2 regions of the Alteromonas sp. WD8-37 genome follow, and region 2 is predicted to be linked to the other one. Evidence: predicted binding sites of a transcription regulator. Region 2 holds the regulator's gene; the other holds the start of a gene.
What was found. The regulator FliA, encoded in region 2, starts transcription of late flagellar genes. The targets are predictions, from matches to a motif close to CTAAAGNTNNNNNNNNNNNNGCCGATA.
Positions count from the first base shown of each region.

Region 1 (15,399 bases), 110 kb from region 2:
AAGGCGAAGAAAGCGGCTCGCGAACAGGAGCCAGCAGAGCAGTCAACAGAGGCAGCAGACACGCCTGAGGATAGCGCGGCCCCCAGTAAACAGCAGCGCATTGCCGCTGCAGTCGCCAAAGCCAAAGCCAAAAAAGCGGCCCGTGAACAAGAACCAGCGGAGCAGCCAACCGAGGCAGCAGACACGCCTGAGGATAGCGCGGCCACCAGTAAACAGCAGCGCATTGCCGCTGCAGTCGCCAAAGCCAAGGCCAAAAAAGCGGCCCGTGAACAAGCGCCCGAGGAACAGCAAACCGAGGCAGCAGATACGCCTGAGGATAGCGCGGCCTCCAGTAAACAGCAGCGCATTGCCGCTGCGGTAGCTAAAGCCAAGGCCAAAAAAGCGGCCCGTGAACAGCAAGATGAGAATAACAGCTAGATGAAATTAACCCTTTCCAGCTCCCCCCATCAGCGGGTCACCCGTACCACCAGCCAGGTCATGCGCCTGGTCATCTATGCCATGCTGCCTGCACTGGTAATGCAGGCGGTGATGTTCGGCTGGGGTGTGATCATTCAATCGGTACTGGCGGTGGCCACCGCACTGGCCACCGAAGCCGGCTTTCTGGCGCTGCGCAAAAAGCCGGTAGCCAAAGCCTTAAGCGATTACAGCGCAGTATTGACCGCATTGTTATTGGCGGTGAGCATTCCGCCTACGCTGCCCTGGTGGATGACAGTGATTGGGGCATTTTGCGCTATTGCCATTGCCAAGCAGCTCTACGGCGGGCTGGGGTTTAATATGTTTAATCCCGCTATGGTCGCCTATGTGATTTTGCTGATTTCTTACCCGGTCGCCATGACCATGTGGTTGCCGCCAGTCACCCTGATGCCGAGCGCCCCCGATTTTATTGATACCGCCATGCTGATTTTCACCGGCTATACGCAGGCTGGCTTTGATGTTACCCAGTTGCGCAGCCTGGCCGATGGAATGACCATGGCAACGCCATTGGATGCGGTGAAAACCGGCCTGGCTGAAGGGCAAACCTATTCTGAAGCGCTCCAGGCGCCAATCTTTAATGGCGGTTTTGCTGCCAGCCTGGCCGCGGGGTGGTCCTGGGTCGCACTGGCCTATCTGGCCGGTGGCCTGTATTTGCTCAAAGCCAAAGTAATCAACTGGCATATGCCGGGCTCAATGATTGCCAGCACCCTGGTGTTTGCAACCATCCTGCACCTGATAGACATGGATCAATTTGCCTCGCCGTTGTTCCATTTATTTAACGGCAGTTTGCTAATCGGTGCATTTTTTATCTGCACCGATCCGGTATCAGGCTCTACCACTGATCGCGGCCGGCTGATTTTTGGCGCGGCTATCGGTTTTTGGCTGGTGATTATTCGCACCTTTGGCGGTTACCCGGATGCGGTAGCCTTTGCTGTGATCATTATGAATATGGCAGTGCCGTTGATTGATTATTATACCCGCCCGCGCACCTACGGCCATGGCCCGAAAGCCAACACAAAACAGGAGCGCTCGTAATGTTACCGACTATCGGCAAAAATGGCGCGATGCTGGCAGTGTTTGCAGTTGTGACTACCGCGCTTATCAGCCTGACCTATGTGGGCACCCGGGATCGGATCGAAACCCAGCAGCGTACCCGCCTGCAGGCACTGCTGAATCAGATTGTGGCGCAGGATCGCTATACCAACGAACTGTACGCTGACTGCACCTTGATTGATGCCAATGCATTGGGCCCGGCTAAAGCCCATCGGGTTTATCGGGCACGGCGCGAAGGTGAGCCTACAGCGCTGGTGTTACAAACCACTGCGCCAAATGGCTATAGCGGCAACATTGAATTGGTCATGGGAGTGGATACCAGCATGACCGTGCTGGGCGTGCGCACGCTGGAGCATCAGGAAACCCCCGGGCTGGGCGATAAAATCGAGCTGGCGGTAAGCGACTGGATCTTGTCGTTTACCGGCAAAACCTATCAGCCATCCAATGCCAAAGCCTGGCAGGTTAAAAAAGATGGCGGCCAGTTTGATCAGTTTACCGGGGCCACTATTACCCCACGAGCGGTAGTGGGCGCTGTGCGCCGTACGCTGAGTTTTGTGCAGCAACATCAAAAGCAATTGTTTGACCGCCCGTCCAACTGCTATGCCGACAGCACGCAAACCTAGGAGTCAGCATGAGTGAATACAAAACCCTGACCGTCGAAGGCATGTGGAAAAACAACCCGGCGCTGGTGCAGTTGCTGGGGTTATGCCCGTTGTTGGCGGTAACCGCTACGGTGATTAATGGGCTGGGCCTGGGCTTGGCCACCCTGGCGGTGCTGGTCGGCTCTAATGTCACAGTGTCACTGGTGCGCAATATCGTGCGCAACGAAATCCGTATCCCGGTGTTTGTGATGGTGATCGCCGGCTTTGTGACCATCATCCAGCTGTTGATGAATGCCTTTACCTACGAGCTGTATCTGGCACTGGGGATCTTTATCCCACTGATTGTGACCAATTGCGCCATCATCGGCCGGGCCGAAGCCTTTGCCTCAAAAAATGCGCTGGCCCCGGCTGCCTTTGACGGTGTGATGATGGGCGCCGGCTTCACCATGGTGCTGGTTTTATTAGGCGGCATGCGCGAATTACTGGGCAATGGCACCCTGCTGGCTGGCGCAGACCGCTTATTTGGCCCGATAGCGAGTAACTGGACCATCACTGTTTTTGAGACAGAACAACCCTTCCTGCTAGCCATTTTACCGCCCGGCGCGTTTATTGGCATGGGGCTGCTGATTGCAGCTAAAAATGCCATCGACCAGCGTCTGCAAGCCAAACAGACTCAACAAAGCAAACAGGTCACCCGGATCCGGGTTACCGCTGAAAGCTAACGGTTATGAACAATACAAAACGCAAAGAAATTCTTACCCGGCTACGCGATGCCAACCCGCATCCCACCACCGAGCTGAACTTCTCCACCCCGTTTGAATTGCTGGTGGCAGTGACCTTGTCGGCGCAATCTACCGATGTGGGCGTGAATAAAGCCACCGACAAATTGTTTCCGGTGGCCAATACCCCGCAGGCCATTTTTGATCTGGGCGTGGATGGCCTGAAAAGCTATATCAAGACCATCGGCCTGTATAACTCCAAAGCCGAAAATGTGTATAAGATGTGCCGGATTTTGCTGGAGCAACACAACGGCCAGGTCCCCGAAAGTCGCGAAGCATTAGAAGCCCTGCCCGGTGTCGGCCGTAAAACTGCTAATGTGGTGCTGAACACCGCATTCGGCTGGCCCACCATTGCCGTGGATACTCACATTTACCGGGTAAGCAACCGTACCAAGTTTGCCATGGGCAAAACCGTGGAAAAGGTCGAAGAAAAGCTGCTTAAAGTGGTGCCGCGGGAATTTAAAGTGGATGTCCACCATTGGCTGATATTACACGGCCGCTACACCTGTATCGCCCGCAAGCCCCGTTGTGGTTCTTGTATTATTGAAGACTTGTGCGAGTTTAAGGAAAAAACAGAGTAAGTATTAGGCGGCATTGGCTCTTTACTCATATCTCGCATCAGCCTCCTAGGATCTATTCACTTTGCTCAAGCTGTACAGAGCCGATTCCATTAAGGATTTGCTGCAACCGGCCGAAGTCAACAGGCTTAGCCAGGTGGTGGTCAAAACCTGCGGCCTTTGATTTCTGACGATCGCTGGCTTGGTCATAGCCCGTCAACGTGATGTAGGTTGAACAATCCGCAGCCATCTTGAGTTTCCCTGCGAGTTCATACCCCGTTATGTCGGGTAGTCCAATGTCCAGGATGAAAGCATCCCAGCGTGGTTCTGCTCGCACGATAGCCAGCGCACCAGCGCCATCGAAGGCGACTTCCGTTTCATGGCCCAATGCATTCAGCAGAAAACCGAGCGTTTCCGCCGCGTCCCGGTTGTCGTCCACCACCAGTATTTTTAAAGCTGTACTCCCACCAGTGGTGAGAGGTGGCACTTGTACTAGCACCTCATCAGTTGCCGCCAGTGGCAACGTTATGGTGAAAGTGCTACCCAAGTTCAGGCCAGGGCTAGTGGCTGTTACACTACCGCCATGCTGCTCCACTATGCTGCGTACTAGAGCCAAGCCAATTCCCAGGCCCCCTTGGGAGCGGTCCGGGGTGCGCTTACCCTGCGCGAATAGGTCGAAGACCGTTGACATCAGTGCGTCGTCCATACCAATGCCGCTGTCTGTGACACTCAGCTGCACCTTTTCATCTTCGACCTGTGTCGACATCTGCAGCCGACCGTTAGCAGGTGTGTACTTCGCTGCGTTATTGAGCAGATTCGTCACCACTTGAACCAACCTGTGGCGGTCGCCGATGACCAGCGCCGTATCACACAATTGCGTGGTCAGGACATGCCCGCGCGCACTGATCAGGGGCTGGGCCTGCTCAACTGCAGCATTCATGACCGAGCGGATGTCTACTGGCTCACGCTCAAATTCCACTAGGCCCCGCGTCACCCGCGAGACGTCCAACAGGTCGTCCACAAGCTCAGTCATATGCACAACCTGGCGCGTGATGACGCCGCCAATCTCCCTTACGCGCGCTTCATCATCTACAGGTGCCATCTCCAGCAAGCTCGCCGCTGTCCCGATGGGCGCGAGAGGGTTGCGCAGCTCGTGTGCGAGCATGGCGAGGAATTCGTCCTTGCGGCGATCCGCCTGCTCCAGACTCTCGACCATCCGCCGGCGCTCTGTGATATCGAGTACCGTCCCGATCATCGACAATGGTCTGGCATCCGGCACATCGCCTTCGAACAATACCTGCCCACGCGCCATCGTCCACACCACCTTACCGTCGGCGTGGATCCATCGGAACTCCTCCGAATAGCTTCCACCGGTACCGGGCCGAAGTGCGTGCTCGAGGGCAGCCTCAATCCGTGGCCAGTCATCGGGGTGGATGCGCTGGGATAAGACGTCCAACGTCACCACCGCATCATCAGTTGCAGCACCGACGATCTGCCTGCACCGCGGGTCCATTCGAACGTCGCCTGTTTGCACTTCCCAGACCCAGGTTCCGAATTGTGCCACGTCCATGGCCAGTGCAAAGCGCTGTTCAGACAGGCGCAATGCGTTCTCCATACGTTTACGATCGGTAATATCGACGGACGAGCCAATCAACCCCAGAATGTTTCCCTGTTCATCACGCCAGGGTTCCTTGGTCGATAACCAGATGGCCGGGGTCCCATCGGATAGCATAACCTCTTCTTCGATTTGCTCACCAATACCGGAGTCCATTATGCGGCGGTCGGTTGCCATGATCGCGGCGCTCTGGGCTCTGTCTGCGAGTACGTCTTCATCCGTGCGACCTAGGAACGCCTCCGGGGGCAGGCCAAGTAGTTCCGCGACTCCGCGGTTGGCAACCATGAATTGGCCGGCACGATCCTTGGCATACACCACTCCGGGTACCGCATCGGTAAACATACGCAACAGCATGCCGGCCTGGTCGCGTTCGGCTTCCATCCGTTGCCGGTCCTCGATGTCTAGCAGTACCCCCGGGAAGCGGACCGCCTTACCGTCGGGGTCTAGCTCTACTCTGCCGTTGGCTTCGACCCAGCGGAGTGTACCATCCCTGTGCCAAACCCTATATTCGCACCTGTATGCGCCCCCCCGCCCCATCACTTCCTCGATCGCCGCCGAGACGCGGTCGCGATCCTCGGTGTGAATGGATTCCATAACGAGTTCCAGTGGGAGGCCCGACTTACACAGTGCCTCGTCGAGTCCGAAGGTGGCGGCGAAGCGGGCGTCTGCAATAAAGCGATTGTCCGGTATCGTCCAAACCCAGGTCCCAACGATGGCGCCCGCATCCAGCGCCAGTTGCACGCGTTCGGCCGCGTTCGCTGCATCTGCTGCCATTTTCTTATGCTCAGTGATATCGCGAACGAACACGGCCAGGCCCGCATCGACCCTGTAGGCGCGTGCTTCATACCAACACATTCCTTGTTGTGCTGATACGTGGGAATAGTCGTGTCGCTCCGGTGTACCACTGGCACTGACGCGTTGGCACATAGCGTTGACTGAAGCCAGCCCGTCTTCCGAGAATAGGACCTCGAGCTCCTCGCCGATCAGATCGCCTTTCGCCTTAATCAGGCGCGAAGCGGCATCATTGACTTCCAGCACGCGGAAATCGGGTCCCAGCAACAGGAACGCCTCGTCCATGTTGGTTAGCACACCGCGATGCCGGGCCTCGCTTTCGGCCAACCGCTGCTCGACCAGAACCTGAGCAGTGATCTCGGTACACGCGCAGAACAATCCGTCGATTTCCGAACTTTCCCCTCGCACTGGAGAATAGAAAAAGGAAAAATGAGTTTGCTCCGGATAGCCGTGCCGGTGTACCACCAACGGGATGTCCTGCATCTGCACGGGCTCGCCTCTCAGAGCAGAAGATACTATCGGCTGGAGTTCCTCCCGGATCTCGTACCAGACGTCTAAGAAGTCCCGGCCAAGCGCATCTGGATGCTTGTTTCCGAGGATTTCTGCATAGCAATCATTATAGATAAGAGTACGCGTGGCACCCCACGCTACAAACATCGGTTGGTTTGACGCCAACATGATCCCCACCAACGTCTTCAGTGACGACGGCCAGGCTGCTGATGCACCCAGGGGTGTCTGCTCCCAGGCGAAGGCCCGTAACCGCGCACCCATTGCACCGCCGCCAGCCAAAAAGTGTGGTGTTTCTTTTGTCAATTGGTTCTACCCATAACGTCAGTGAGAATGACTGACGCGCAATGGCGAGGCAGTCCAGAGAGCACAGCGAACGTGTTCAATACACTTTTTAGTCGAATTAGTCATCACTCAACAGCTGCTCATTTCTCAGAAATGATAATTATTAAAGAAACCTCTAGTCACTTTGTAGTGCTCGATTTCCTCATATGTGATTTTTAATGCACCAGATTCACTAAGCTATAATTCTTCGTATTTGGCTATGCGAGAGGGTTGGTGGATGCGTATCAATGATAAACTGCGACTCATTATTAACAAGCTCATGAATTGCAGCAAGAGGGTCCAGACGGTGTGTTAGTGAAAGTGCAGCCTTGGCTCATCTCGTATGTATAAACCATTTCCACTCAATTTAGCTAAGCGCAATGATATAAATGATTCACTCTCCGACCTAGCATGAACTGATTGATTACCAACTCCTACTCAACAACCAACATCATCTATGTAGGATGCAACATTAAAAACTTTCTGCCCGCAAACAATATGGAAGGCTAGCTAACCTGCGCGCGTCTATTTACTTTTAATTTACGCAATTTACCATGTAAACATCAAGGTCGAAAGCACCTTGATGAGTAAATTATCTTCCCCAGAGGGTATTCCTGAGAAGGCTCAGTAATATTCGGCTTGGTGTTTGATAGGTTTAAACCGCTCAAATATCTATTTGAAGGGGAATTTGAAGTTAAATGTCTGCCTCTTTTTGTTATTTGGAACTTCGCTGTGCTTTAACCTAAAACCGCTATTGGTACAAATCGGACGATAAATTAATAAATTTCTTACTATCTATCTTTATTATCTTTTGGCTGGCCCACCATTGCCGTGAATACTCATATTTACCGGGTAAGCAACCGTACCAAGTTTGCCATGGGTAAAACTGTAGAAAAGCTGCTCAAAGTGGTACTGCGGGAGTTCAAAGTGGATCTCCATAACTGGCTTATTTTGCATGGCCGCTATACCTGTATCGCCCGCAAGCCCCGGTGTGGTTCATGCATTATTGAAGATTTGTGTGAGTACAAGGACAAGACTGACGAGTGAAATCGTCAATAAAATTTGTGCTCCCCAGCAATATTTTTTCCGTCTTAAAGCGATATTGTTCTCGTAATGCCGGGGTCCCCATCGGTACCCTTTGAGTTAGACCTGTAGTTGTTAGTTGGAGATCGCGGCTTCCGCCGCGATGACTCAAATGGTGGACAGTGGAGGCTCTCCGCCATGACTTTATGGGTGGATAAAGCCGCCTACGCTGCCATAGCGACAGTTCCCGTCCTCGCCTACTCCTGATACCTTTCCCACTCTTCAATCACAATCCAGCCGTCGACGTATACGGTAACCGGGCGCTTGGCATCGTACACAATGCCCTGGTCGTAAAAGTCGCTGATTTGCTGTTGGGTGAGTGTGAGTGGTTTTTGCCGATAAAAATCTTTCATTAATACCGGGCGGTCAAATTCAACATGCTCGCGGGCTGGCACGGGATCCTTGTAGCCGATCCGGCCTACCTTGAAGGTGATCTGGTCCGCTGATACTCCTGTAACTTTTAGCAGGATGTACCGCACGCGGGGATCAGTTTGCGGGTCGATGGCCTGATAATCGATAAACACAAAGTCGCTTTTGCGCAGATCGGTGGCGATATCTGCTGCGGTTTGTTTATCGTAGCTTTGCCAGCAAAAATAGCCGGCAATAAGCACTGCCGCCAGCAGGAGTTCAATATGCAGCGAGGCCCGGGTTTTTATCCCGGAGAGCCACCCGGTGGAGAGATGGCTGGTATTTGCTTGAGGATGGGTATTCACCGTATGACAGTCCTTTGTCAGTGTTCACGCTTCTGTTGTACCAAATTTAACCAGTTTATGACAGAGTTATTCACATGGGAATGAGCCGCCGGCTGTCCCACCCACCCTCAACAGGAATTTAGCCATGCGCATTCAACCTCACGCCATTGTCTGGCTATGCACCTTGGTTTTGCTACTGGGCTGCGTCCGCGCTGGCGCGGTGGAAGTGATCGCCCACCGCGGAGCTTCGGGCTACCTCCCTGAACATACGCTGGAAGCAGCCACGCTGGCTTATGCCCAGCAGGCCGATTATATCGAGCAGGATGTGGTGGCCAGTAAAGATGGGGCGCTGGTGGTGCTGCATGATATTTATTTAGAAACCGTAACCAATGTCGATCAGCACTTTGCCGGTCGCGCCCGCGACGACGGGCATTTTTATGCATTGGATTTTACCCTGGCCGAATTACGGCAACTGCAGGTGCACAGCCGCGAGAATGCGAAGCAGCAGCCGGTGTTTGCTAACCGTTACCGCGGCGTGCCAAGTGGCTTTGGTATCGCCACATTAGAAGAGCACATCGCACTTATCACCGAACTTAATCGTCAGACCGGCCAGCATATCGGCATGTACATCGAAATTAAAGCGCCAGCCTGGCACCGTAAAAATGGTGTGGATCTTTCGCACCAGATCCTGCAGGCGCTAAAGCACCCGGCGATGGTACAAACGGGCACGCCGGTAACAATACAGTGCTTCGATTTTAAGGAAGTCAGACGGCTGCGAAATGAGCTGGATTATAAAGGCAGGCTGGTACAATTGGTGGCAGAGAATAGCTGGCAGGAATCGGCCACTGATTATGACTGGCTACTGACACCGGCGGGGTTAAAAGCTGTGGCTAAGGTGGCAGATGGGATTGGCCCTTGGATCCCGATGCTGGCTGACAGTACGAAAAAGTCCCCACCCGCAGTGGCTGCCTGGGTGGGTCAGGCGCGGCAGCTGGGGCTGCTGATCCACCCTTATACCTACCGTTCCGATGCTCCTGCACTCAACATGCAGGCCGACACGCTGCTGAAATGGTTGCTGCACACTGTGCAGGTGGATGGCGTATTTACCGACCAGGTGCCGCCGGTGCGCCGCCAGCTAAGCCAGGGCCGGCTTAGCTTTTCGACAACTGCACCACCACCCGGCGGTTAAGCGCGCGGCTGTCGCTGGTATCATTGGGTGCGATATGGCGTTTTTCGCCATGTCCGTTGACCTCGATGCGGGCCTGCTCTACCCCCAATGTGGCCAGATATTCTTTGACCTGATTGGCGCGTTTGATGGATAACTGCTCGTTGCTCCAGCGCCCGCCATAACTGTCGGTATAGCCGTCTAACAAGACCAGTTCAAGATTGCTGTCTTCTCTTAAATACTGGCCGATCATTTCCAAGCGCTTTTGTGAATAGTCGGTCAGTTCGGTGCTGCTTTTTTCATAAGACAGTACGGTGTAGGCGATATCGTCAAAGCTAAACGGCAACAGGTTAGACACGCACTGCACAAATTGCTGGTAGGTGCCCATAAAATTACTGGCGTTAAGCGCCACCGCAATCTTGTCATTACGGTTGTACCAATCCTGATAATACAGGGTGGGCCAAAAGCCTTTTTCAAGCTCGCTAAGCATGGTCCAGGCGGCATCCTCCGGCAGGTCGCCATTGTACTGGCGGCGCAACTGCATCTCGGCGATGGGCCGGGCCTGTTGGCCGGGCATCCAGCGCGGCGGGACCGAATACACTGCGGCAATACCGGCCTTTTTAGGCAGCAAGGCCATCTGCATTTCAAATTCCATATTCAGCTGCTTGGCTGCCACACTGGTGAACGTGGCTTTACCATAACCGGGCACTTCGTGAGCCAACTGGCATTGCAGCCGGGTTTGATCTGCCAGTAGCCAGTCTGATGACGCCACGGGCGCGGCATACTGGCGCATAGCGCCATGACCGGAAAAAGACATCATCCCGCTTAACAATATTAAAATGATCAGTCTGTTCATCGTGTGCCTGCTAGCATAAAAACCCTATCAATGGGGTTATCGTCCGGATGGACAAAAAGTTTAGCAGTAATCTGGCGCTCTCGCGTCACCGGCGGGGTAGATATAGCCTGGCAATATTGCGATAATTTGATTTTTGACTTGCCCCGGCCGCATTGGCCCGAGCACGCTGCCCATGAGGTTTTATGTCTGACGACACCCCTACTCTGTCGACCCGCTTTCGCGGCTATTTTCCGGTGGTCATTGATGTTGAAACAGCCGGTTTCAATGCCGCCACCGACGCGTTACTGGAACTGGCAGCGGTGACGGTAAAGATGGATGAAAACGGTGATTTACAGCCCGATCAAACCTTTCATGCTCATATTACCCCGTTTGAAGGAGCAAACTTAGAGCCTGCTGCGCTGGAGTTTAACGGCATCGACCCGCATTGTGCGCTGCGCGGTGCCATCGCGGAAAGTGAGGCGATGAAAGAGCTGTGCAAGACCATCCGCAAAGCGCAAAAAGCTGCCGGCTGCCAGCGCTCGGTGATTGTGGCGCACAATGCCACCTTTGATCAAAGCTTTGTTAACGCAGCGATTGAACGCAGCAACATCAAGCGCACGCCGTTTCATCCGTTTGTCTCGTTTGACACCACCTCGCTGGCCGGCCTGGCATTAGGCCAAACTGTGCTGGTCAAGGCCTGTCAGGCGGCAGGCATTGCGTTTGACCAAAAAGAAGCCCACAGTGCGCTGTATGATGCCAGCCGCACCGTGGATTTATTCTGCTATATGGTGAATCGCTATCGCGCTCTGGGCGGCTGGCCGTTACCGGCCGACGACGATACCGACAAGGCGAAAAACGCATAAAAAAAGGCCGCCTGAAACAGGCGGCCTTATTTGTCTTAAAGCGCTATCAGCCTTACAGGCCTTCTGCTTCTTCAGACAGGTATTTAGCTACGCCTGCAGGGCTGGCGTCCATACCGGCTTTACCTTCAGTCCAGCCAGCCGGGCACACTTCACCGTGCTCTTCGTGGAAGCTTAGCGCGTCAACCATACGCAGCATCTCATCGATGTTACGGCCCAGCGGCAGGTCGTTGATAACCTGGTGGCGAACCATGCCTTCTTCGTCAATCAGGAACGAACCACGGAAAGCCACACCAGCTTCTGGATGCTCAACGTCGTACGCTTTACAGATTTCGTGCTTCACGTCGGCAACCAGCGGATATTTAACCGGGCCAATACCGCCTTCGTTTACTGGGGTATTACGCCATGCATTGTGCGAAAATTGTGAATCGATAGACACACCGATCACTTCCACACCACGCTGCTTGAATTCTTCAAAACGCTTGTCAAAAGCGATCAGCTCAGATGGACACACAAAGGTGAAGTCCAGCGGGTAGAAAAAGACTACTGCTTTTTTACCCTTGATGGTTTCGCTCAGGGTAAAACTATCTACAATTTCACCGTTGCCTAACACAGCTGCGGCTGTGAAATCTGGGGCCTGACGGCCTACTAATACGCTCATGCTTTACTCCATACAGAATAAGTTATTGTGCTTAGTTAGCTAAGCTATTTATATAAATCGCCTCTTACCGGCGTAAGCAATATTGGTGCGAATTTGAAAAAACCAAGCTCGATTCAGCTGATAGAAAATATTCATCGGTAAATCAGTGAGATTGCAAAAACCTCAGAACAAACCAAAGCCATTCACTTGCAAGTCACGTAAATAGCAATTATTATCATTTGCAACAGTGATTGGAGAGCAGTTCCATGTACGTATGCATGTGTTATGGCGTAACAGACAAAGCCATCAAACAAGCCGTTGAAACCCAAGGCGCAGGCAACCTGCGTGAATTACGTGAAGTAATGGATATTGGTAGCCAGTGCGGCAAATGCATCGCCATGGCCCAGCAGATCATCGATAACACCATCATCGACGATTCGTTATTTAAAGATGTTGGCTAAGTATTAAAACTGCCACAGCGCCTGCGCATAAAAAAAGGCGCCATTGATCCCCGCCGGTGAGGTGGGCGGATACAAGGCCCCCACCCGCTCACGATACGGGTTTAAAGAAGGCCGCTCGTCGGTCAGATTGACCGCCCCCGCTGCCAGCGTCCAGCGTTCTGATAACATCCAGCTAAGCTCTGCATCCAGCGTCACCATATCCTCGCCAGTAATATCCAGACCCGCTGAGGCGTCCAGATGATCTTCGTAAAAACTGCCGTAATAATTGGCGCGCCACAATAGCGACACATTTTGCCAGTGATGACGGGTTGTCAGGGTGCCGCGCACCGCCGGCAGATTGTCTTCGAGCATGCGCATCCGCGACGCAGTCAGATTAGGCTTAAGGTTCACCTGGCCATCCTCGCTAGCCACCGGATACAACGAAATTCGCTCTACCTGGGTATCAGTCCAATTGATGGCCAGATCCACATCATGCAGCAGCGCCCCCTGCGACAGCGACCAGTGGGCCACCAAATCAATCCCCTGAGTACGGGTATCAAAATCATTGGCAAAAAACTTGGCGGCAGCGTAGCGACTGGCATCGGTTTGCCCGATGCGGGCCAGCGCCTGTATATCAGCCGCCGATAAGGGGATTGCCGAGGTCGTACTGATGCGATTACGCAGATCTATATTAAAATAGTCCAGGGTCACGTAGGCGGTCTCCCCCCAGGTGGCCACCAGCCCCAGACTACGATTTACAGACTCTTCCGGCTGCAGCAGCTGCGCCCCCAGTTGCACCGAGATGGGATGGGTGGGCGGCAGCGTTGCCTGATCTTCCAGCCCGTTTGCTGCAAACGCGGTGGTGACATTGATTACATTGGCCTGGCCCACCGTGGGGGCTTTGAAGCCGGTACTTAATGAGCCGCGCACCGCCAGCGCCGGGCTTAGCGCATAGCGGGCGCTGATCTTGCCATCAAAGGTGGTCCCGAAGTCAGTAAAACGCTCATGCCGGACCGCCATACCGGCGCTGTAGCGCTCGGCCTGCAGCAGGACGTCTGAATACACCGCGTAATTACTGCGGCTCCAGTGCCCGGCGGCAGCAGGTTGATAGCCGGGAAAACCGTTTGAGCCCACACTGAAGCCCTGCGCGGCCAATGGCCCGGCCTGCCAGGATGCCACATCGCCGGCTTGCTGATGATAGGTTTCACTGCGCCACTCTGCGCCGACATTGACCTGCAGAGGTGCCTGTGTCAGCGGCCAGGAGAAAGGCCGGCTAAAGTCCAGATTGGCAGTGCGCTCCACCTGCTTGACCCCACCGGGGGAAAACTGCTGCGGCGAGGCCGGGCCCAGCGATGGATTGACCGTGTTCACCAGGCTGTAGTCGATATGAGAATAGCCCAGCCCGGCACTGATATCATATTGCCAGCCGCTATCCAACTGGCCCTCAAAACCGGAAAAGACACTGCCATCATTGATCACCCCACCAAACCGCGGGGTAAAGCCGCCGGCATACCACTCATTGTAGGCAAAGCAGTTGCGCCCCACAGCGGTGCTGTTATCGGCGATAAGCGCATAATCTGGCTGGCTGAGCACATTGCCGCTAGTAATGGTTACCTGCGGGCAGGCAATCCCCTGATTGAGCCCGTCTAAATCTGCCACCAGCAAAGCACTCCGATCATCGGCCTGCACAAACACGCCTTCGCGGCCGTGCGGATTACGATAGTAAAAGCCGCCATTGATATCGCGCTGAGCCAGGGTGGCAAAGCCGTACCAGGCGTGCTGGTCAGAAAACCGGTAGCCCAGATTGGCTGCCGCTTTGACATCATGATTGACTTTTAAGGTACCCCACACCTGGGCCGGCTCAGGCACCGCCAGGTTGCCGGCATCGCGCAGCGCCTGGGCATCGCTACGCTGTACCGACCGGGAAGTGGGTTGTTGCTGGCGGTACTCGACCGTGAAATTGGCAAAGCCCTGGGATGATAACGGCAGGCCCAGATTGCCTTGCAGCTGCACCATCTGGCCATCGCCGGCACCGAACTGGCCGGTTTTTACTGCCAGCATGCCGCCTTCGCTGGCATCTTTTAAAACAAAATTGATCACACCGGCAATGGCGTCAGAGCCGTATTGCGCCGCCGCCCCATCACGCAGCACTTCAACCTGCTGTAACGCAGTGGCCGGTAACACAGAAATATCGGGGCCTTGCGCGCCATCTGATAACCCGCCGCCCAAGAAGGTGATCACCGCAGAGCGATGGCGACGTTTACCGTTTAACAGCAGTAGGGTGTGGTCCGAGGCCATGCCGCGCAGATTGGCCGGGCGGACCAGGCTGGTGGCATCATTGATCGGCTGGTCGTTGACATTTAGCGACGGGATGGCGGTGGCCAGCATGCTGACCAGATCGGTGCCTCCCTGGGCATTAAACGCGCTGGCTGAGATGATATCCAGCGGCACATTGGAGCTGACCACTGAGCGCGGGGCATTGCGACTCCCCACCACCGCGATGCGCTCCAGACCAAATTCCATCGACGTTTCACTGGCTGCTTCCGGTGAGCTGGCCGGGGCGCTGGCCTGACGCAGGTAATCTTTATGCCGCACACTCAGGCGGCCACTGGCATCCACCTGCACCGCCAGCTCAGTGCCGGCCAGCAAAGCCTGCAGCCCTTCCTGTAAGGTGTACTCTCCCTGGAGTCGGTTGGTGGTGATATTGGCAATAACATCATAGTCAAAAAGCAGCGTGGTATCGGCCTGGCGGGCAAACTCGGTCAGGGCCTGCTGAGCTGACTGCCCTTCAATGGTAAATGCGTAAGTTTGAGGCGCAGCCGCGCGCGCCGGACCTGAGCCGGCGGCCAGCAGCAGCATTACACACGCACGAAACCATCCCGTCATTAGCATTATTATTTAGCGGCCCATGCGGTTTGCCGCCCGGCAGATCCCGGGCCCGACTATCGCATGCCTGGCCAATATTCGATTTTTTCAATACT
Region 1 covers NZ_JBUZOV010000002.1:617,537-632,935, reverse strand. The annotation lists gene rsxC (electron transport complex subunit RsxC) at 1-417, shown strand, start outside; gene rsxD (electron transport complex subunit RsxD) at 418-1,509, shown strand; gene rsxG (electron transport complex subunit RsxG) at 1,509-2,150, shown strand; gene ACTUJZ_RS08245 (electron transport complex subunit E) at 2,159-2,851, shown strand; gene nth (endonuclease III) at 2,857-3,489, shown strand; gene ACTUJZ_RS08235 (PAS domain S-box protein) at 3,542-6,685, opposite strand; partial or broken gene ACTUJZ_RS08230 (endonuclease III) at 7,511-7,750, shown strand; gene ACTUJZ_RS08225 (hypothetical protein) at 7,984-8,499, opposite strand; gene glpQ (glycerophosphodiester phosphodiesterase) at 8,624-9,667, shown strand; gene ACTUJZ_RS08215 (flagellar protein MotY) at 9,630-10,499, opposite strand; gene rnt (ribonuclease T) at 10,682-11,341, shown strand; gene ACTUJZ_RS08205 (peroxiredoxin) at 11,394-11,999, opposite strand; gene ACTUJZ_RS08200 (bacterioferritin-associated ferredoxin) at 12,245-12,439, shown strand; gene ACTUJZ_RS08195 (TonB-dependent receptor domain-containing protein) at 12,443-15,304, opposite strand.
Region 1: the regulator FliA is predicted to act here: its motif matches at 10,537-10,563, upstream of ACTUJZ_RS08215 (flagellar protein MotY).

Region 2 (15,399 bases):
CACCGCCAAGCCTAAAGGCAACCGGCTAAATCCACTGAACGGCTTCAAGCGCATGTTCGGCGCCAATGCGGTGGTAGAGCTGATAAAAGGCCTGGCCAAGTTTTTTGTGGTGGGCGCCATTGCGGTGGTTTCCTTGCTGTTTTTTAAAGAAGAAGCCTTGCACCTGGACCGGGAAATGTACCCGCTCAATATCTTTCATGCATTGGATATGCTCGAATGGGCCTTTTTGTTTTTGACCCTGGGCATGATCCCCATCGCCGCCATTGATGTACCTTTTCAAATTCATAAGCACAACAAAGAGCTTAAGATGACCAAGCAGGAGGTCAAAGACGAGCGTAAAAATTCCGATGGTGATCCGCTGGTCAAAGGCCGCATCCGCCGCCTGCAATTCCAGGCGGCGGCCAACCGGATGATGCAACAGGTGCCCGAAGCCGATGTCATCATCACAAACCCGACTCACTTTTCGGTGGCCATCAAGTATGAAGAAGACGGCCACCGGGCACCCGTGGTGGTGGCCAAAGGGGCCGACGAACTGGCCATGCATATCCGAAAAATCGGCAGTGCCCATGGCGTGATGCTGATCCCCACGCCTATGCTGACCCGTGCTATTTATTATTCCACCGAGGTGGATGATGAAGTGCCCAACACCCTGTTTATGGCGGTGGCTCAGGTGCTGGCTTATGTCTATCAGCTGCGCGCTTATAAAGCTGGTAAAGCCCAGCGGCCTAAACCGCTGAAAAAAGACCTGCCTATCCCCGAGGAGTTGCGCCGCTAAATCTGGCATTCGCCACATTGTGGCATGGTAGTTGTAACAGCCCCTGTCAGAAAGCCTTCAGCGTCAATTTTCTGATAGTGAGATCAATTCCCCATGCAGTTATCAGGTTACCTGCAACAAATCGACAAGAGTCAGCTGCAAAAAATTGCCAGCGGCCTGGGTGCCCCCATCGTACTGCTGGCCATTATGGGCATGGTTATCCTGCCCATGCCGCCGTTTTTACTGGATATCCTGTTCAGCTTTAACATTGCGTTGTCGCTGGTCATCATCCTGGTGGCGGTATTTACCCAGCGCCCCATCGACTTTGGTATTTTCCCGTTAGTCTTGCTGATCGCCACGGTATTGCGTCTGGCATTGAATGTGGCCTCCACCCGGGTGGTGCTGCTGTACGGCCACGAAGGCGGCGATGCCGCCGGTAAGGTTATCGAAGCCTTTGGTGCCGTGGTCATCGGTGGTAACTATGCGGTGGGGATTGTGGTCTTTGCCATCTTGCTGATCATCAACTTCAAAGTGGTAACCGCCGGTGCCGGCCGGATTTCGGAAGTCAACGCTCGCTTTACCCTCGATGCCATGCCCGGTAAACAGATGGCTATTGATGCTGATTTGAATGCCGGTTACATCGACCAGGACCAGGCCCGTCAGCGCCGTGAAGAAATCACTGCAGAAGCCGATTTTTATGGCTCCATGGACGGTGCGTCAAAATTTGTTAAAGGTGACGCGGTCGCCGGCTTATTCATAATGCTGATCAACATCGTGGGAGGCTTGTTTATTGGCATGCTGCAACACGATCTGACCTTTGGCAGCGCAGTGGAGGTGTACACCATTCTAACCATTGGTGATGGCCTGGTAGCGCAAATTCCATCGTTGTTGCTTTCGGTGGCCACTGCCATCATCGTGACCCGCGAAAACGAAACCCAGGAAATGGGTAAAGAAATTCGCAGCCAGCTAGGCAATCAGCAAGCGTTGTACATTGCTTCGGCGGTATTGTTTGTGATGGGGATTATCCCGGGCATGCCGCATGTTGCGTTTTTGGGCTTTTCGGCCATTGCTGGTGGCTATGCGTACTGGCAAACCCGCCAGGCCAAAAAAGCCGAGCAAGAGCCTGCGCCACTGACGCCGGCCAATGGTGAGACCCTTGAAACGCCAGAGGTGAAAGAACTGGGCTGGGATGATGTACAGCAGGTCGACACCGTGGGCTTAGAAGTTGGCTATCGCCTGATCCCGCTGGTCGATAAGTCCCAGGGCGGTGAGCTGCTGACCCGCATCAAAGGTGTGCGTAAAAAGCTGTCACAAGAGCTGGGCTTTTTAATCCCGCCGGTACATATTCGCGATAACCTCGATTTAGATCCTAACGCCTACACCATCTCCATGTTAGGTGTGACCATTGGCGATGCGCAAATCAGCCATGATGAAGAAATGGCGATAAACCCCGGGCAGGTATTTGGTAGCCTGGATGGTCGCGTCACCAAAGACCCGGCTTTCGGCCTGGATGCTGTGTGGATCAAGCCCAATCAGCGTGAGCATGCTCAGACCTTAGGTTATACCGTGGTAGACGCAGCTACCGTAGTGGCCACCCATTTATCTCAGCTGCTGACCAACAATGCCTATCAGTTATTAGGACACGAAGAAGTGCAGCAACTGTTGGATATGCTGGCCAAAACCAATCCCAAACTGGTGGAAGGGCTGGTGCCGGATATTCTGCCGCTCAGTACCGTGGTCAAAGTATTGCAAACCCTGTTGTTTGAAGGGGTGCCTATCCGCGATATGCGCACCATCGTGCAGACCTTGAGTGAATATGGCACCAAGAGCCAGGACCCGGATGTACTGGTGTCGGCGGTGCGTATTTCCCTGAAGCGTTTAATCACCCAGGAAATCTGCCAGGGCACACCGGAAATCCCCGTCATAACTCTGGCGCCAGAGTTGGAACAGATGTTGCACCAATCCCTTCAGGCAGGAGGGGAAGATGGCGCCGGCATCGAACCTGGCCTGGCTGACCGCTTGCAAAAATCATTGCAACAGGCCAGCCAGCAACAGGAATTGTCCGGTGAACCAGCAGTACTGCTGACATCTGGCATGTTACGCCCGGTACTTTCCCGCTTCTTTAAATATTCTGTGGCTGGCCTGAATGTACTGTCGTACCAGGAAGTACCAGATGACAAACAAATAAAAATTGTCAGCTCAGTGGGTCAATAATCTGACGCGGGGCATGAGTAGAGGTTGCAATGAAAATCAGACGTTTTTTTGGCAAAGACATGCGCGAAGCAATGAATGCAGTAAAAGCCGAGTTAGGTGGCGAAGCTGTGATCATGTCCAACCGCAAGGTAGCCGACGGGATTGAACTGGTGGCAGCCTACGACAAAGAACCCGAAGCCAAGCTAGCCCCGCGTAAAGCCCCGGCGGCCAAATCCACCTCAACATCAGGCGGCACGCCCAGCTTAAGCGAAATCATCGGCGATGATGGCCCGGATACATTGCGCGCGCTGTTGGAAAAGCAGGTAAATAAAAATGTTGAGCGTCAGCAGGCTGAACGTGCCCAAGCTGCAGCCCCTCAGCGTCAGCCAGAGCCTCAGCAGCAACAAGTACCTCAGCGCCCGTCACAACAATCAGCGCAACCATCTGCGTCGCGTCAGGCCCCGCACAATGGCTTTAACTTTTTTGACGATGAAAATGAATTAGATTTAGAGCGTTCGCAGTCAGCCCAGGAAGCGCCCACTCAATTTACCGGCCAGCCGGTTGCACACAGCGGCAACACCAGTGAACTGGATGCCATCAAGGAAGAGCTGGCCTCTTTACGTAATGTGCTGCAGTTTCAGGTGGCCGGCCTGATGAACGACAAGCAGCAGCGCCAGAGCCCGACCCAAAGCTATATGATGCAGTGTCTAGAAGGCATGGGCTTAAGCTACAGCCTGGCTGAACAACTGGTGAATTACACACCAAAAGAATACAACGAACGCGAAGCCTGGATTTATCTGCTTAACCTATTGGCTAATCGCGTCAATGTTTCTGGCAATGATATTCTGCAACAAACCGGCGCGGTAGCGCTGGTGGGGCCAACCGGAACCGGTAAGACCACCACTGTGGCTAAACTGGCTGCACGCTATGCGCAAAAATACGGTGCCGATCAGGTGGCGATGATCACTATCGATACCTACCGGATTGCAGCTTATGAACAACTGGCCACCTATGGCAAGATTATTGGCTGTACGGTACGTAAGGCCCAATCCAGTGAAGAACTGGCCGAATTATTGTTCCAGCTGCGTCACAAGCGCATGGTGTTGATCGATACTGCTGGTTTTAGCCAGCGTGACAGCCGCTTGATCAAGCAACTGGCAAAGTTTGACGGTGGCCAGATGCAACCGGTGAGAAAATACCTGGTGGCGCAGGCAAATACCCAATATCCCGCATTACAGCGTATCATTCACGCCTACGATGCAGTGAAATTGGACGGATGTATTTTTACCAAGCTGGATGAATGTTACAGCTTAGGTGAGGTGCTCAGTGTAGCCATTGAACATGCGCTGCCGGTCAGTTATCTGACCGATGGCCAGCAGGTGCCCGAGGATATTAAAGTGGCAGATGCAAAATCTCTGGTCTCTGCTGCGGCAAAGCTTTATAAAAAGTATGGTTTGACTCATACTAGTGCCAGTAATATCGGAAATTCAGCACAGGCAGTATGATTGAAGATCAAGCGAGTAGCTTACGAAAGATGAATCAGTCACGATTAATTAAAGTCATCGCCGTTACTGGTGGTAAAGGTGGGGTAGGGAAAACCAACATTACCCTGAATACAGCCATTTCCATGGCCAAGCAAGGCAAGCGTGTAATGGTATTGGACGCTGACCTTGGCCTGGCCAATGTGGACGTGATGCTGGGCCTGCGGGTGGAAAAAAATCTCGCCCATGTGTTATCCGGCGAATGTACCTTGGATGAGGTACTGGTGACCGGCCCCCATGGTATCAAGATCGCACCGGCCACTTCCGGTACCCAGTCTATGACCGAACTGACACCCACCGAGCATGCCGGGTTGATCCGCGCGTTCAGTGAGTTGCGCTCGCAAATTGATGTATTGATTGTGGATACCGCCGCCGGGATCTCAGACATGGTATTGAGCTTTTCCAAAGCGTCACAGGATATCATGGTGGTAGTGTGCGACGAGCCAACCTCCTTAACCGATGCCTATGCGTTGATCAAAATTTTGAACCGCGAACACGGGGTGTTCCGCTTTAAGATTGTGGCCAACATGGTGCGGGACATGCGCGAAGGCCAGGAGCTGTTTAATAAACTCTCCAAGGTCACCGGGCGCTTTTTGGATGTGGCGCTGGAGTTAGTGGCAACTGTACCGTTTGACGAAAATATTCGTAAAGCAGTGCGCAAACAAACGGCCATTGTCGATGCCTTTCCCGGCTCGCCAGCAGCCCAGGCCATTACCCGTCTGGCGGCCAATGCCGCACAGTGGCCCATTCCGAATCAACCGGGCGGGCATCTGGAATTTTTTATTGAGCAACTTGTCGCCGGCAAAGCAGTAGGAATGCAGCGTTGAACAACAAAGCGGCCGCTTATCAGCAGCAAACCAATAAAGCCCAGCTTGTGGAGCGGCATGCGCCGCTGGTCAAGCGTATCGCCCATCATCTGATGGCGCGTTTACCCGCCAGTGTGCTGGTGGATGACCTGATTCAGGCGGGCATGATTGGTTTGTTAGAAGCGGCCAAAAATTTTGACGGCTCAAAAGGCGCCAGCTTTGAGACTTTCGCCGGTATCCGTATCCGCGGTGCTATGCTGGATGAAATCCGCAAAGGCGACTGGACGCCGCGCTCGGTACATAAAAATGGCCGCGCCATTACCGAAGCCATCAATGAAGTAGAGCGGGAAACTGGCGGCGATGCCCGTGATGTGGACATTGCAGCCAAGCTGGATGTATCACTGGACACTTACCATCAAATGCTCAATGAAGTAAATGCCGGCAAACTGGTGGGCATTGAAGACTTAGGCGTGTCGGAAGATGTGATCACCACCCCGGCTAATCAGGGGGCTGACACCCCGTTGGAAGATTTGATGCAGGGCGCGTTTCAAAAAGCGCTGGCCCATGCCATCACCACGCTGCCCGAGCGTGAAGCGATTGTGCTTTCGTTGTACTATGACGAAGAACTTAACTTGCGGGAAATCGGTGAAGTACTGGATGTCAGTGAGTCTCGCGTCAGCCAGATACACAGCCAGGCAATGCTAAAATTAAAAGCTAAAATGCAGTCGTGGCGTGCCGATAACTAACCAAACCTAGAACGATTTATAATAATTACTATCCCCGGTGGAGGCCATTTTGGACAAAAATATGAAAATTCTTGTGGTAGATGATTTTTCTACGATGAGACGAATCATAAAGAATTTATTGAAGGATCTGGGCTTTTCCAACATCCAGGAAGCGGATGACGGAAGCACTGCGTTGCCGATGCTGCAACAGGGCGATTTTGATTTTGTGGTGACCGACTGGAATATGCCAGGCATGCAGGGCATCGACCTGCTGCGGGCGATCCGCGCTGATGACAAACTCAAGCAGCTACCGGTGCTGATGGTGACTGCCGAAGCCAAAAAAGAACAAATCGTGGCTGCCGCTCAGGCAGGCGTAAATGGCTATGTGGTAAAACCCTTTACCGCCGCTACCCTCAAAGAAAAATTAGATAAAATCTTCGAACGCTTAGGGTAATCCAGCTGTTCTGACAGACACAGAGGAAAACTGGATGTCGACCAATGTCAATGTGCCTATTTCATTAGAAGAAGCGCGGCAGCTTGTGACTTACCTGGAGCAGGGCGATAACGCTGCTGCTCACGGCCTGCTGGAAGCGATATCTACCAAAGAATCCATCGAGCTGTTTGCCGAAGTGGGCAAGCTAACGCGCCAGCTGCACGATGCCTTGAATAATTTTCAACTGGATGAACGCATTGTTGGCCTGGCCAATGATGATATTCCAGATGCCCAAACCCGCCTGACCTACGTGATTGAGGAAACGGAGAAAGCCGCCAACACCACGATGGATGCGGTGGAAGCCAGTATGCCGATCGCCGAGTCGTTATCCGGGCGAATTGACAGCATCATGCCAGAATGGAAAAAGCTGATGACCCGCCAGATCGAGCTGGGCGAGTTTAAAGCCTTATGCGGCGATATCGATCAGCTGTTAAGCGATGCATCATCCGAATCCGATCGTCTTACCGCGCTACTGACCGAAGTGCTGATGGCCCAGGGCTATCAGGATCTGACCGGGCAGGTGATCCGTCGGGTTATCGAGCTGGTCAAAGAAGTGGAAGACAGCCTGGTGAACATGCTGACCATGTTTGGTGAGCCTGAGGTCAGTGCTGCCGAAGCATCGGCAAAACAACAAAAACAAAACGAAAAAGTCGAAGCAGAAGGGCCGATCATGAATGCCGCAGAACGCGACGACGTTGTAAAAGGTCAGGACGATGTTGATGACCTTTTGTCTAGCTTAGGGTTTTAAGGGAGCGGGCTGATGGCGTTTGATTTAGACGAAGATATTTTACAGGACTTTTTGGTAGAGGCCGGTGAGATCCTGGAGCAGTTGCAAGAGCAGCTGGTGGACCTGGAAAATCACCCCGAAGACAGTGATTTGCTCAACGCAATCTTTCGCGGTTATCACACAGTAAAAGGCGGCGCCGGTTTTTTATCGCTGACCGAACTGGTGGAGATTTGCCACGGTGCCGAAAATGTTTTTGATGTCATGCGCAATGGTCAGCGCACCCTGACCCCTGAGCTGATGGACACCATCTTACAAGCCACCGATGTGGTGGTGGCCATGTTTGAAAAGGTCAAATCCCGTGAGCCGCTGGAACCAGCGGACCCGGCCCTGGTGGAGCTGTTACATCAGCTAAGCACCCCAGAAACCCCGGATGAGGCGATTTTTGACAATGCCAGCCGGGCCGGTGCCCAGCCTGCTACCCCGGGCAATCTGGATGACAACCTGCAGCAGGTGGTAGAGCAGACACCGCAAGCTCCGGAAGTGGCAGCGATGTCGCCATCCGCCGGTGGCAGTATTGATGAAATTACCGAAGACGAATTTGAAAAGCTGCTGGATGAACTACACGGCAGTGGCGCGCCCGGGCGCGCCGCCAACCCGGCTGATGCTGTGGCCGCAACCGAGAATAAACCGGTGTCTGCCACCGCCGCGCCGGCCGGTAGCGGGGATGATATTACCGATGATGAATTTGAAGCACTGTTAGACGAGTTGCATGGTAAAGGCCAGTTTCAGGCTGCAGCCGAGCCAGCCCCGGTAGCCACGTCCAGCGCTGCCCCGGGCGGCAATAATGATGAAATCTCAGATGATGAATTTGAAGCGTTGCTGGACCAGTTACATGGCAAGGGCCAGGGCCCCACAGCCAAAGATGCTGAGCCGGCCGCTACCAGTCAACCTACCAAGGCCGAAGATGCTGTGGATACGGCTACCACCCAGGCGGTGAGCGCCGCCAAGCAACAGCAGGCAACCAGTACTTCGACACCTGCCGCGGCCAGTAGCCCGGCACCGGCCTCAGCCAATGCGCCGGCGGCAAAAAAAGAAGACAAAAAAACGGCAGCTACACCACCGGCCGAAACCACAGTACGGGTCGACACCAAGCGGCTGGATCAGATCATGAACATGGTGGGTGAGCTGGTGCTGGTGAGAAACCGCTTACTGAGCCTGGGCATCAATACCAATGATGAATCCATGACCAAAGCCATTGCCAATCTGGATGTGGTGACCGGTGACCTTCAAGGCGCGGTGATGAAAACCCGCATGCAGCCAATCAAAAAAGTGTTTGGCCGCTTCCCGCGGGTTGTGCGTGATTTGGCTCGCAGCCTGAAAAAAGAAATTACCCTGGAACTGGAAGGCGAAGAAACCGATCTGGATAAAAACCTGGTAGAAGCCCTGGCCGATCCCCTGGTGCATCTGGTACGCAACTCGGTAGACCATGGTATCGAGATGCCGGATGACCGTCAGGCATCGGGTAAACCACGCATGGGAACCGTGCGTTTGTCGGCATCACAGGAAGGCGATCATATTTTGCTGAGCATCGAAGATGATGGTAAAGGCATGGATCCCGCCAAATTGAAAGATATTGCGATTAACCGTGGAGTATTAGATGCTGATGCTGCTGCACGCATGTCAGATGAAGATGCCTTTAATCTGATCTTTGCACCTGGGTTTTCAACCAAAACCGAAATCAGTGATATTTCTGGTCGTGGTGTGGGCATGGATGTGGTGAAAACAAAAATCACCCAGCTCAACGGTACCATTAATATCGACTCACAACTGGGAAAAGGCACCCGTTTAGACATTAAGGTGCCGTTAACCCTAGCGATTTTGCCTACCTTAATGATTATTGTCGGCAAGCAAACCTTTGCGCTGCCGCTTGGCGCGGTCAGCGAAATCATCAATATGGATGTCAGCAAGACCAATACTGTCGATGGCCAACTGACCATGATTGTGCGCAAAAAAGCCATCCCGCTGTTTTTCTTAGGCGACTGGCTGATCCGTGGCGGTAAAGCGGTGGACCGCGAAAAAGGCCATGTGGTGGTGGTGCAAATCGGCACCCAGCAAGTCGGCTTTGTGGTAGATGCGCTGATTGGCCAGGAAGAAGTGGTGATCAAGCCGTTGGATGCGCTGTTGCAAGGCACCCCGGGAATGGCGGGTGCGACCATCACCTCAGATGGCGGCATTGCGCTGATCCTGGATATTCCCGGTCTGCTTAAGCGCTATGCGAAGCGCAGCTAAGCATGCGTCAGCACAAGCAGGCAGCGTCACCAGGCAAGCATAATAGTAACAAGGGTGCAGTAAAACATGGCGTTTAAAGTGTTGATTGTGGATGACTCCAGTTTTTACCGCCGCCGGGTTCGCGATATTTTAAATGCTGATCGCGATCTGGAAGTGGTAGGAGAAGCCGCCAACGGCCAGGAAGCCATCGACATGATCAGCCGGTTCAATCCGGATGTGGTGACCATGGATGTGGAAATGCCAGTGATGGATGGGATCAGCGCGGTCAAAGCTATCATGCAACGCCGCCCGCTGCCCATCATGATGTTTTCCTCGTTAACCCATCAGGGGGCGCAAGCCACACTGGACGCGCTGGAAGCCGGTGCGCTGGACTTTTTACCCAAAAAGTTTGAAGACATTGCCGGCGAGCGTCAGGAAGCTGCCGCCATATTGCGCACCAAGGTGCGCTTGCTGGCGCGCCGTGGTGGTGGGATCCGGCGTGCAGCCATGCCTGCCGCGCGTGGGGATGCCATCAGCATGCCCCGCAATGCACCCAAATCGGCGTTTATTCGTTCTTCATCAGTATTAAGCGGCCAGGCCAATGCCCCGGCGGCGCCTGCTCCGGCGCCCGTTACCTCGGTAACCCGTTCAGGCAAATCCTACCGCTGTCTGGCGGTCGGCGCCTCCACCGGTGGCCCGGTGGCGTTGCAAAAATTATTGATGCCGCTGCCGGCTGATTTTGCCCACCCAATCATCTTGGTGCAGCATATGCCCGGCACCTTTACCCAGGCATTTGCCCAGCGTCTTAATAGCCAGTGCAAAATTCAGGTACAGGAGGCCAGCGATGGCGATGTACTTAAAGCCGGCCATGCGTATCTGGCACCCGGTGGCAAACAATTGCGGGTAGTGTCGCGTCAGGGCCAGGCCGTGGTGCAGATTAGCGAAAGCAACGAGGATAATTTTACTTACAAGCCCAGCGTGGATGTGACCTTTGCCAGCCTGCCTCAGTGCTATGGCGGCGATGTGCTGGGCCTGATTTTAACCGGCATGGGCGCCGATGGCCGCGATGGCTGTCAGACGTTGCGCGAACGCGGGGCTACCATCTGGGCTCAGGACCAGGCTTCGTGTGTGGTATATGGCATGCCGCAGGCCGTGGCCAAAGCCAACCTTGCCCACAAAAGCATTGGCATCGACCATATGTCGGCGTGTGTGCAAACCGAAATGGCCACAGGATAAGGATCCGGGCCGGTGAAGATCTGGACAATTGCCAATCAAAAAGGCGGGGTGGGCAAAACCACTACCACCGTGACCCTGGGCGGGCTGCTGGCCACCCAAGGCCAGCAGGTCTTGTTAATCGACACCGATCCCCATGCGTCACTGAGCTATTATTTCGGCATTGATGCCGACCGGATCCATGCCTCGGTGTACGATATTTTTATTAATAAAGCCACCCTTGATGCCGATACAGTGCTTAACTGTCTGTGCCCGACCCGGGTAGATGGCCTATATGTGCTACCTGCCAGCATGGCGCTGGCCACCCTGGACCGCAAGATGGGCAGTGAACCAGGCATGGGCCTTATTTTGAAAAAAGCCCTGGCCACCGTGCAGGACAAATTTGATGTGGCGCTGATTGACTGCCCGCCGGTACTCGGTGTGCTAATGGTCAATGCACTGGCGGCCTGTGACAAGGTGATTGTGCCGGTGCAGACGGAATTTTTGGCCCTTAAAGGGCTTGATCGCATGATGCAGACCCTGGTGATCATGGGGCGTTCGCTGAACAAGCGTTTCAACACGGTTATCTTACCCACCATGTTTGACCGACGCACCAATGCAGCGATTAAAGCCCAGGCCAGGCTGATGACAGACTATGCCGGTGATGTGTATGCCGGCATGATCCCGGTCGACACCCGCTTTCGCGATGCCAGCCAGGCGCAATTACCCGCCTCCGTGGCGTTTCCCAAAGCGCGCGGTGTGCAGGCCTATGCAACATTTTTAGAGACCCTCGTAGAGCAGGCAGTAATATGAGTAAGCACAGTCCGTTAGGCCAGGAAGCCGTGATGCAGGAGTATCTGGACAGTCTGCTGCACGAGCCGGTTGTCAGCGAGACAGTGGCGCAAACCACGGCGCGTTTGTTAGAGCAGGCGCAGTGGCCGGATGCCGAAGAACCTGTTATTGCGCCGGTCAGTGAGGTAGCCATCCCAGCGGCGTTTGAAGAGGAGCCGGTGGTGGCGACGCCTGTGACACCGGTGGTCGAAGCCTTGAACCAGCCTCAAGACGATGCAGAGGGCGAGCCTGTTGCAGCGTCGGTACAGGCCCTTAAAGGTCAGCTGGACGAGACCTTTCAGGCGTTGTTTTTTGATGTGGCCGGGCTCACTCTGGCAGTACCGCTCATCACCTTAGGCGGGATTCATCAGCTGGAAAAGGTGGGGCCGCTTATTGGCAAGCCAGCCTGGTTTAAAGGGGTGATGCTGCACCGAGAACAAAAAATCAATGTGGTGGATACGGCCCGCTGGGTGATGCCGGAAAAATATGATCAGACTATGGCGGATAATCTCAATTATCAGTACCTGATCATGCTGGGCAACAGCCTGTGGGGGCTGGCCTGCGACAAGCTGGTTAATACCGTGACCTTAACCAAAGATGATATTAAATGGCGGGAAAGCCAGGGCAAACGCCCCTGGCTGGCCGGCATGGTAAAACAAAGAATGTGTGCGTTAGTTGATGTAAATCAGCTAATATCAATGCTAAACAAAGGGTTAGGCAGCCAGGACTAACTGTCTGAACTATCGGAGCCAGGTTCATGAGTGAAGAAAGAGCAATCAACAATCCCCCTGACAGCAACGATCAGGTGTTGCAATGGGTAACCTACCGTCTGGGCGATGAAACATACGGCATCAATGTGATGCAGGTGCAGGAAGTGTTGCGATACACCGAAATCGCCCCGGTGCCTGGCGCGCCGGATTATGTGTTGGGCATTATCAATCTGCGTGGCAATGTAGTCACTGTCATTGATACCCGCGCCCGCTTCGGTCTGGCCCCGGCCGAAACCACCGACAATACCCGCATCGTGATTATCGAGTCTGATGAGCAGGTGGTGGGCATTCTGGTAGACAGTGTGGCCGAAGTGGTTTATCTGAAAACTTCTGAAATCGACAGTGCGCCGAATGTGGGCACCGAGGAAAGCGCCAAGTTTATTCAGGGTGTGAGTAACCGTGATGGCGAGCTGCTGATTTTGGTTGACCTGAACAAGCTGCTTAGCGATGAAGAGTGGGACGAACTGGCTCATCTGTAACCGCTATTGTTACCGGGTGAACACCTCGCACCGCCGCGGCTGTTACAGTAGCCTCCGGCGGTGCGCTTGTTTAAACCGGGCACTCCTTGGTAATCTACTGATATTCAACCTTTTATGGTGTCTGCTATGAACGCCTCACAATTTGCTGTCCTGGCTCTTGCATTAGCCGCTGTGGCGCTGGTTTTAGTGGTGGCACTGTTCGTAGGAATGCTGAATCTGCGCCGGCAACATGCTGCTCACAATGCGCAGGCCAACGCTGCATTGACCCAGGCCCAGGCACAGCTGGAAGCCTTTTCACATCAGCTGGATGAACAGCAAAGCCGCTCGTTAGTTCAAAGTAAGCATTTGCAACAACTCCAAACCCTGCTCACCCAGCAGGAAAATCAGCTGCGTGAAGTCAAACAGCAGGATCCGTCCATGCGTTTATACCAACGTGCTGCCGAACTGGTCCGCCAGGGCGCCAGTGTGGATGAGATCATGGAATCCTGTGATATTCCCCGCGCCGAAGCCGAATTGATCATAACGATTCATAAACATTGATCCCTGCAATATCCTAAGCTCCTAGCCCGATACAGTCTGATGTAGTTTCGAAGCAGAGCATCGCAAAATCACTGTAATCAAAAACGTTTAGACGTCTAGACGTAAATTGGTTGACATCCGCCCTGAGCGCGCCACAATAGAGTCAAGATACTTTGTGGTGGAGCCGCCATGCCGATTCGAATTCCTGAACAACTGCCCGCCCAGGATGTATTGCTGGGCGAAAATATCTTTACCATGGACAGCCAGCGCGCGTCGCATCAGGACATTCGGCCGCTGGAGGTGGGGATTTTAAACCTCATGCCCAACAAGATTGAAACCGAGGTGCAACTGCTGCGGTTGTTGTCTAATACGCCATTGCAAATCAATGTGGACCTCATCCGTATCGATAATCAGGCCCCCAAGCACACTCCACAGTCGCACATGGATGCGTTTTACCATGAGTTTTCGCAGGTCAGCCACAAGCGGTACGACGGCCTGATTGTGACCGGCGCGCCACTGGCGCATCTGGATTATACCGAGGTTAATTACTGGCCGGCTATGGCCACCATTTTTGACTGGGCCCGGCGTCATGTCCAATCCACCCTGTATCTGTGCTGGGCAGCCCATGCTGCCATGTACCATTATTATGGTGTGAAGCGCCAGCTCCGCGAGACCAAATTGTCCGGGGTGTATGAACATCGCGTAAATGACCCCCACAATGAGCTATTGCGTGGCTATGACCCGCTGTTTTTTGCCCCGCATTCACGCTTTGGCCATATCCAGGCGCAGCAATACCAGCAGGTGCCAGGCTTAAGCGTCATTGCAGAATCAGAACAGGCCGGTGCCTATATTGTGGCCAGTGAGGATAAGCGCCAGGTGTTTGTCACCGGGCATCCTGAATATGAGCCGGATACCTTGAGCGAAGAATTTCATCGAGATCGCGCAGCAGGGCTCGACCCGGCCATTCCACTCAACTATTTTACTCAGGATGATCCGGCCGGTGCGCCTCTGGTACGCTGGCGCTCGCATGGCAGTCTGCTGTTTACCAACTGGCTGAATTATTATGTGTATCAAACCACCCCTTATGATTTAAATTTACTGGCTGACGGTTCGCGGCCCCCACAAGAGGTACAACGTGACACAGATTGAGCAATTACACGCCGCTGCCCGGCAGCGTATCCTGGTGTTAGATGGTGCCATGGGCACCATGATTCAGCAGCATCAATTGCAGGAAGCGGATTATCGGGGCGAACAATTTGCCCAGTGGCATTGTGATTTAAAAGGCAACAATGACTTGCTGGCCGTGACTCAGCCCGAGCTGATTTATCAGATCCATTGTGATTATCTGGCGGCTGGCGCCGACATCATTGAAACCAACACCTTTAATGCCACCACCATCGCCATGGCGGATTACGATATGCAAGCGCAGGCGCGACAGATTAATCTGCAGGCTGCCCAGCTGGCCCGCCGGGCCGCCGATGAGTTTACCCGGCGAACCCCTGATAAACCGCGTTTTGTGGCCGGTGTGTTAGGGCCCACCAACCGTACAGCCTCTATTAGTCCGGATGTAAACGATCCAGGTAAGCGTAATGTGACCTTTGATGAGCTGGTCGAGGCCTACAGCGAATCGTGTGAAGCCCTGATTGCCGGTGGGGTGGATATCATCATGCTGGAAACCGTGTTTGATACTTTAAATGCTAAAGCCGCTGCTTTTGCGGTGCAGCAGGTGTTTAACCAGCTGGAGCTGCGCTTACCGGTGATGGTTTCCGGCACCATTACCGATGCCTCCGGGCGCACTTTGTCCGGGCAGACTGCCGAAGCATTTTATTACTCGATGCGCCATACCAGCCCGTTTGCCTTTGGCCTTAACTGTGCGCTGGGCCCGGACCTGCTGCGCCAGTATGTGGTGGAAATTGCCAGTGTCTGTGAGTCTCTGGTCTCAGCCCATCCCAATGCCGGTTTGCCCAATGAATTTGGCGAATACGATTTGGATGCCGAGGCCATGGCTGCGCACATTGGCGAGTGGGCGGATGCCGGCCTGGTGAACATCGTCGGGGGCTGCTGTGGCAGCACCCCAGAGC
Region 2 covers NZ_JBUZOV010000002.1:504,450-519,848, forward strand. The annotation lists gene flhB (flagellar biosynthesis protein FlhB) at 1-775, shown strand, start outside; gene flhA (flagellar biosynthesis protein FlhA) at 869-2,968, shown strand; gene flhF (flagellar biosynthesis protein FlhF) at 2,998-4,452, shown strand; gene ACTUJZ_RS07725 (MinD/ParA family ATP-binding protein) at 4,449-5,315, shown strand; gene ACTUJZ_RS07730 (RNA polymerase sigma factor FliA) at 5,312-6,040, shown strand; gene cheY (chemotaxis response regulator CheY) at 6,090-6,473, shown strand; gene ACTUJZ_RS07740 (protein phosphatase CheZ) at 6,508-7,260, shown strand; gene ACTUJZ_RS07745 (chemotaxis protein CheA) at 7,273-9,528, shown strand; gene ACTUJZ_RS07750 (protein-glutamate methylesterase/protein-glutamine glutaminase) at 9,595-10,743, shown strand; gene ACTUJZ_RS07755 (ParA family protein) at 10,756-11,532, shown strand; gene ACTUJZ_RS07760 (chemotaxis protein CheW) at 11,529-12,281, shown strand; gene ACTUJZ_RS07765 (chemotaxis protein CheW) at 12,308-12,799, shown strand; gene ACTUJZ_RS07770 (DUF2802 domain-containing protein) at 12,926-13,339, shown strand; gene metA (homoserine O-succinyltransferase MetA) at 13,508-14,467, shown strand; gene ACTUJZ_RS07780 (homocysteine S-methyltransferase family protein) at 14,454-15,399, shown strand, end outside.